2 linked regions of the Prochlorococcus marinus XMU1419 genome follow. The main gene of each other region encodes a partner of the protein of the gene in region 2 in a complex. Links are inferred from orthologs where the notes say so. Each region holds a gene or a part of one and is shown on either strand. Other genes may lie near its edges.

Evidence for each region.
Region 1: the proteins of accC (region 2) and accD are in contact, whole or in part, in a solved structure (PDB 8UXZ), measured with the Escherichia coli proteins. The link is inferred for Prochlorococcus marinus XMU1419 from one-to-one orthologs.

Annotation. Positions count from the first base shown.
Region 1 is NZ_JAAORO010000002.1:116,124-119,057, reverse strand. It holds accD (acetyl-CoA carboxylase, carboxyltransferase subunit beta), read left to right. Parts: upstream 1-993; coding sequence 994-1,875; downstream 1,876-2,934. Other genes in the region: HA151_RS04195 (Gfo/Idh/MocA family protein), read left to right, coding at 2,272-2,934; HA151_RS04200 (hypothetical protein), read left to right, coding at 1,877-2,269; HA151_RS04210 (phosphoribulokinase), read left to right, coding at 1-853.
Region 2 is NZ_JAAORO010000001.1:65,552-69,651, forward strand. Bases 767-3,622 are described here. They hold accC (acetyl-CoA carboxylase biotin carboxylase subunit), read left to right. Parts: upstream 767-1,447; coding sequence 1,448-2,797; downstream 2,798-3,622. Other genes in these bases: HA151_RS00305 (glycosyl transferase), read right to left, coding at 767-1,101; HA151_RS00320 (YggT family protein), read right to left, coding at 2,816-3,121; psbX (photosystem II reaction center X protein), read left to right, coding at 3,211-3,396; HA151_RS00330 (Ycf66 family protein), read left to right, coding at 3,475-3,622. Also shown: more of HA151_RS00305, read right to left, coding at 1-766; more of HA151_RS00330, read left to right, coding at 3,623-4,100. UniProt on the Escherichia coli protein: This protein is a component of the acetyl coenzyme A carboxylase complex; first, biotin carboxylase catalyzes the carboxylation of the carrier protein and then the transcarboxylase transfers the carboxyl group to form malonyl-CoA.

The DNA.
Region 1 (2,934 bases), on a different replicon or contig from region 2:
AGCAGGAACAAGTACCGTAAAAAGAGCCTTTGAGCATATTTTTGCCAGAGAAGATATTGTTCCCGCAGTTGTAGAAGGTGATAGTTACCACAGATTTGAGAGAATGCCTATGAAAAAAGCTATGGCGGACGCTCTTTCAAAAGGTGAAAATTTCTCTCATTTTGGTCCAGAGGCTAATCTTTTTGACAAGTTAGAAGAACTTTTTAAAATCTATGGTGAAACTGGAGGAGGAAAGAAAAGATATTATCTACATAGTCTTGAAGAAGCAGAAGAGCATAATACAAGACTTGGGACATCCTTGGAACCTGGACAATTTACTCCATGGGAAGATATTCCTGAAGGTACAGACGTACTTTTTTATGAAGGTTTGCATGGCGGGGTAGAAGGTGATGGATACAATGTGGCATCTTATGCTGATTTACTTGTTGGTGTTGTTCCGATAACAAATTTAGAGTGGATTCAAAAAATCCATAGAGATAACGCAGAAAGAGGTTACTCAGCGGAAACCATTGTGGACACTATATTGAGAAGAATGCCTGATTATATAAATCACATTTGCCCACAATTCAGCAAAACCGATATTAATTTCCAAAGAATTCCCACAATTGACACTTCTAATCCTTTCATATGCAGAAATATCCCAACTCCTGATGAGAGCTTTGTGATCATACATTTCAGAAAAGGGGCAAGAGAGAAATGGGGGATTGATTTTCAATACTTGCTTGGAATGATTAACGATTCATTTATGTCAAGTCCAACAAGTATCGTTGTAAATGGAGGGAAAATGGGTTTCGCAATGGAACTAATTCTCACTCCAATAATTCATAAAATGATTGAGGAGAAAAATAAATAATAATTAATTTTAGATTATCAATTCAAATCATTATATTTTTAACTTTGAGAAGTTTTTAATCTAGAGGATCTCAAATTTTTATATATCTTTCTTGATAAAAGTACCTTACTTAGATTTAAATAGAAAAAACAGGAAAAGTTGTGTCATTAATCGACTGGTTTGCCGCAAGGCGTAAAGATCAATTTGTTGGGAAAGTTTCCCAAGATACTGACGAGGGAGATGGTTTATGGGTTAAATGTTCAGAGTGTTCGCAAGTAGCCTATAGAAAAGACCTAATTTCAAATTTCAATGTTTGTAGTAATTGTGGACACCACAATAGGATTAATAGCGATGAAAGGATAAATATAATTGCTGATAAAAATTCATTCAAAGAATTTGATAGTTCACTAAGTCCTACAGATCCTTTGGGTTTTAAAGATAGAAGAGCGTATGCTGATCGAATTAAAGAAAGTCAAGCAGGTACAGGTTTAAGAGATGGAGTCGTAACAGGTATCTGTTCTGTGAATTCAATGCCTTTAGCATTAGCTGTTATGGATTTTAGATTTATGGGAGGATCCATGGGTTCAGTAGTTGGTGAAAAAATTACAAGGATAATTGAGAGAGCAACTTTAGAAAATTACCCAATTCTTATTGTTTGCGCATCAGGAGGAGCAAGGATGCAAGAAGGTATGTTAAGTCTCATGCAAATGGCAAAAATATCTGGAGCACTAAAAAAACATAAAGAGAAAAATCTTCTATATATGCCCTTGTTAACTCATCCAACTACTGGAGGGGTAACAGCCAGCTTTGCGATGTTAGGTGATTTAATTTTGGCGGAACCTAAAGCACTTATTGGATTTGCTGGAAGAAGGGTTATAGAACAAACATTAAGAGAAAAATTACCCGATAATTTTCAAACAGCTGAATATCTACTTGAGCATGGTTTTGTTGATGTAATAGTGAAAAGGAAAGATCTCAAGGATACTCTGACTAAAATTTTAAAAATTCATGGTGTAAAAGAACTTGCAGAATCAAATATATAAAATGAGAATAATTTCTAATTTATTTTATTTTTCTTTAAGCCTTCTACTCTTTATTTTAAACTTTGCTTCCTATTCATATGCCATAGGAAATGTTGATTGGGTTCTCCTTAAAGAGAATGATGATGGGAAAGAATGGCTTGATAAAGGGAGTATTAAGTCGCTGCCAAATGGTGAAATAAGTGTATTAACAAAGTTCTTTAAGAATCCAACTAATTCTGATGAAGATGGAGAGTTATCACTTTATGTAATGAGAATTAATTGCAATGAAAAAAAGTTCAAAGATACATCAATAAATGGAATTCCTCAATTCAATTCAAAATGGCAAACTTCTAATAATGATGAACTTATAGATGTTGTTATTGAAAATAGCTGTTCAGAGTTTATTAATAGATAAGAATGAATATTAAAAATAAAAAATTAAAAATAGCAATCGCTGGACTAGGGTTTGGGAAAAAAGTTCATTTAGAGGCATTAAAAGAATCTGATCACTTAACTCCTGTAGCTATTTATCATTACGAGAAAAAGCAAAAATCGATATTAGAAAAAGAAACGGGCTTAGATTTTTTTCATAATTGGGAAGACTTAGTTAAATCCCCAAAGATTGATGGAATTATTATTGCCACCCCCCCTGAATCAAGATTTAAGTTAGCAAAACAAGCTCTTGAGAATAATAAAAATTTGCTCCTAGAAAAACCCGTTTCAATATCCTCCTCAGAAATTGAAGAGCTTCAGAGAATATCTTTGATTAATAATTTAAGCGTATGTGTTGATTTTGAATATAGAGCAGTACCTCTTTTCCTTCAGACAAAAAAACTTATTGATGAAAATATCTTAGGAGATATATATTTAGTCAAATTAGATTGGTTAATGGGCAGTAGATCCGATCCCAAAAGGTCCTGGAATTGGTATTCATTGGAAGAAAAAGGTGGAGGAGTTATTGGCGCCCTAGGTACTCATGCATTCGATATGTTGAATTGGTTTTTTGGAGAATCAATAAATGTATCTGGTAAGTTAGCTACATCAATCAAAAAAAGACCTTTACCTAATTCATCTGATTTA
Region 2 (4,100 bases):
TTTAGCTTTAATATTAGGCCAAGCAAAAAACTTCTTTTTTTTAAAATAAAAATTTTTAATTGTAAAGGTTATTAATTTATTTATAAATGAAATTCTTCCAATTACTCCAAAAACACCATCCCAGGCATTCATCATATTTAAATGTTGAGTTGGTAGAACAACTAACATTGGTAGAGTAATTGCAGCTAATTCTGCAGTATTTGCTCCAACTGTAGTAATCGCAAGATCACATTCTTTTAATATTTCATAGCAAGGATGTTTTTTAATTAGATAAATTTTTGTATTTTTTGATGTTTCAATAACATAATCAAAACAGGAGTCTTTGATGTTTTTAATAGTTTTGATTTTTGATGAATAATATCTTGAAATTGGATTTCCCTCGCTTAGAAAAAATAAATATTCATCTTTATTAGTGGTTGGGGCAATAGGAATTATAAAATTTATATTTTTACTTTCTTTAGATATAAGATCTGCAATTTCTAAAAAAAAAGGAATTCCAACAGAGAGCTTTGCTTTTTTAGAACCCGGCAATAATGCAATATAGTTTTTTTCTTTATTTTTTAATGATACTTCACTATCAAATTTAATATCTGCCATCAAATCGCCAATAATTTGACATTTATTTTTATGTTTTTTAGGAATTAACTCTTTTACTTTTCTATTCATAGCAGCAATTTCGTTTGTCCATTGAGGCCATCGTGAAATCCATTCAGCATATGTGATATTTAAATAACCTAATCTTTTAGCAAGTAAAATGCTCCAAAATTGATCTCCGCCAAGGAAAATAACTATTCCTTTTTTTGGCCAACTCGCAAAGGAATGTGGGTTTATTAATAATTTCCAAAAACTTTTGGGTTTTGTAATTAATTCGAATTTATTCCATGAATTTGCAACTAAAAATTCTTTACCAGTGGCGTTTGGGCAAGGAACAAGGACCAACCTAAGAATGATGTCTAGTTTATCGTCCTCAAATAATGATTGATTTATTTTGTTAAGCTCATCCACTACAGGATTTACCCATGTAGTTAATTCACCAGGACCATTGGAAATTATAACTACTGCAACTGATTCTTTTTTCATTGCAGTTAAACCATAATACATTAAATGCGGACGGCGAGACTTGAACTCGCAAGGCCTAAGCCACACGCTCCTTAGACGTGCGCGTCTACCAATTCCGCCACGTCCGCAAAGGGTTTTCAGCAGCCTGGGGATGCTTAAACCTTAAAAATATCATACATTATTGGCTGAATTAAGCATGTAGTACGAAAAGAGTTTTTTTGAATATGATGAATAATTTTTCTATTGCATAAAACAAATATTTATACATATATAACGTTTTAGGTTGTATTGTAAAAAATGTCCTCTGATCACTAAAAAATTTTGTTGAATACTTTGGCAAATAATTTTTTATTTTAAGTCATTTCATTTCTTCAATTTTATTTTCATAATGGTTGAAAAAGTTTTAATTGCTAATCGTGGAGAAATAGCTTTACGAATTGTCAGAAGTTGTAGAGAACTAGGTATTGCAACCGTTGCGGTTTTTAGCACTGTAGATAAAAAAGCATTACATGTTCAGCTTGCTGATGAGGCGGTTTGCGTAGGAGATTCATTAAGTAATAAGAGTTATTTAAATATTCCAAATATACTTGCTGCTGCAACATCAAGAGGAGTTGATGCTATTCATCCTGGTTATGGATTTCTTGCGGAAAATGATAAATTTGCTGAGATGTGTAACGATCATGGCATAGTTTTTATTGGCCCATCTCCTAAAGCTATTAGATCAATGGGAGATAAATCTACAGCTAAAGAAACTATGGAAGCAGTTGGAGTTCCAACAGTACCTGGTAGTAAAGGCTTGTTATCAAATGTAGATGAGGCTTATAAATTGGCAGATGATATTGGCTATCCGGTAATCATTAAAGCCACTGCTGGAGGAGGGGGAAGAGGTATGCGGTTGGTTGAAAAATCTGATAATCTAGAAAAAATGTTTAAAGCAGCTCAAGGCGAAGCAGAAGCAGCTTTTGGTAATGATGGTTTATATATGGAGAAATTTATAAAGAAGCCAAGACATGTAGAAATTCAAATCTTGGCCGACAGGTCAGGTAATGTTGTTCATTTAGGAGAGCGAGATTGTTCAGTGCAAAGAAGACATCAAAAGTTGCTAGAAGAGTCTCCTAGTCCTGCAATTAATACTGAGCTAAGAAAAAAAATGGGGAATGCAGCTATTGCTGCTGCAAAAAGTATCGGCTACGAAGGAGCCGGGACAGTTGAATTTTTAGTTGATGATGATAATAATTTTTATTTTATGGAGATGAATACTAGGATTCAAGTTGAACATCCTGTTACTGAAATGGTTACAGGGGTTGATTTAATAGCTGAGCAAATTAAAATCGCAAGTGGAGCAAATTTGGAATTTAACCAGGATGATATCCATTTAAATGGTCATGCTATTGAATGTAGAATCAATGCTGAAGATCCTTCACACAATTTCCGACCTTCACCTGGAAAAATAACTGGGTGGCTTCCTCCTGGTGGCCCTGGTGTAAGGGTGGATAGTCATGTCTATACAGGCTATGAAATTCCTCCTTTTTATGACTCATTAATTGGTAAATTAATAGTTTGGGGAAAGGATCGTAATACTGCAATTAAACGTATGAATAGGGCTTTAAATGAATGTGCAATAACTGGTATTCCCACAACAATTAACTTTCATCTAACCTTACTGAATAAATCTAAATTTAAGCAGGGTAAGATACATACTAAATATGTAGAAGAAGAATTATTGCCAAATTACTGAGAAAAAATTAAATGATTCCTATGAAATATGTGTATGCAATGCAAGTTTTATAAGCCCTTGCTGACCGACTAAAATTTCTCTTAAAAAGCTTATAACTCCGATCCAAATTACGGGTCCAACATCAACGCCTCCAATAGGAGGAATTAGTTTTCTTGTTAAATTAAGAATAGAGCTTGATGGTATTGAAACTAATAACCATATCCCTTTACTTAAATCAATTTTTGGGTACCAACTAAGTATTAATCTTATTAGAAAAACTATAGTTAGATATGAAAGAGAAATTCCTAAACTAATATCTAAAATTTGAAGAGAGTTTACAAGCAAGAAATCACAATTATTTAACTCATCTTAATAAATAACCCATTGAAACGTATTTAATTCGTATTATAAATTGAGAATTTAATATTTAAAAAGTGTTTCAAATTTCGAATTTATTATTAGCCGCAGATTTTTCTGCTGAAGTTGCAAATAATTCCGCAGTCGGAATGATAGGTAGTTTTATTGCTGCTGCCTTACTTATCGTTATACCAGCCACTGCATTTTTGATTTTTGTCAGCCAGAAAGATTCCCTCGATCGTACTTCTACTGGAAGACGCTAGTTTTTGTAGAAGTTTTAAGTACACTATATATAGGGGATATAAGTAACCCTTTAAAAAATAATTTTTTGGAGAAAGAATGTGGTCAATGCTAGTCTCAATTGGGCCAGTATTGTTGGTATAGTTCTCGCGGTATGTGGGGGAGGCCTTTATTTTTTGAGGTCCTTTAAGCCTGCCTTGGCCAGGGATTATGATGTTTTCTTCGCAGCAATTGGACTTTTGTGTGGAGGAATATTATTTTTTCAAGGCTGGAGGTTAGATCCTATCCTTCAGTTTGGTCAGTTTTTACTTGCAGGAACTACAGTTTTTTTCGCATATGAAAGTGTGCGATTGAGGGGAGTTGCTACTGATCAAGCTAGAAGGTCATCTTATTTTGACGATGATCCTATTTCTGATGGTCCCAGAAATTCTAGAGGCCGATTTAATGACGATTACGATAGGTTTGAAGAACCTGAGAGACAATCCAGAAGATTTAAACCTCAAGAAGATGAATTTGAAGAAGACTATATGGAGGGGAGATCTCGTAGGAGGAATGTTTCAAGAGCCATACCCTCTGCTGCAGCAAGTAGAAGTAGGCCATCTACAAGGGAAATAAGTCAGTTTGAAAATGACGAACCTATAAGAAGGAGAAGACAGACTTCTGAAGATAGAAATAGTAAACAACCAGAAACAAATAACTTTGGTGAGAGAAGAAATTTATCTCGCGA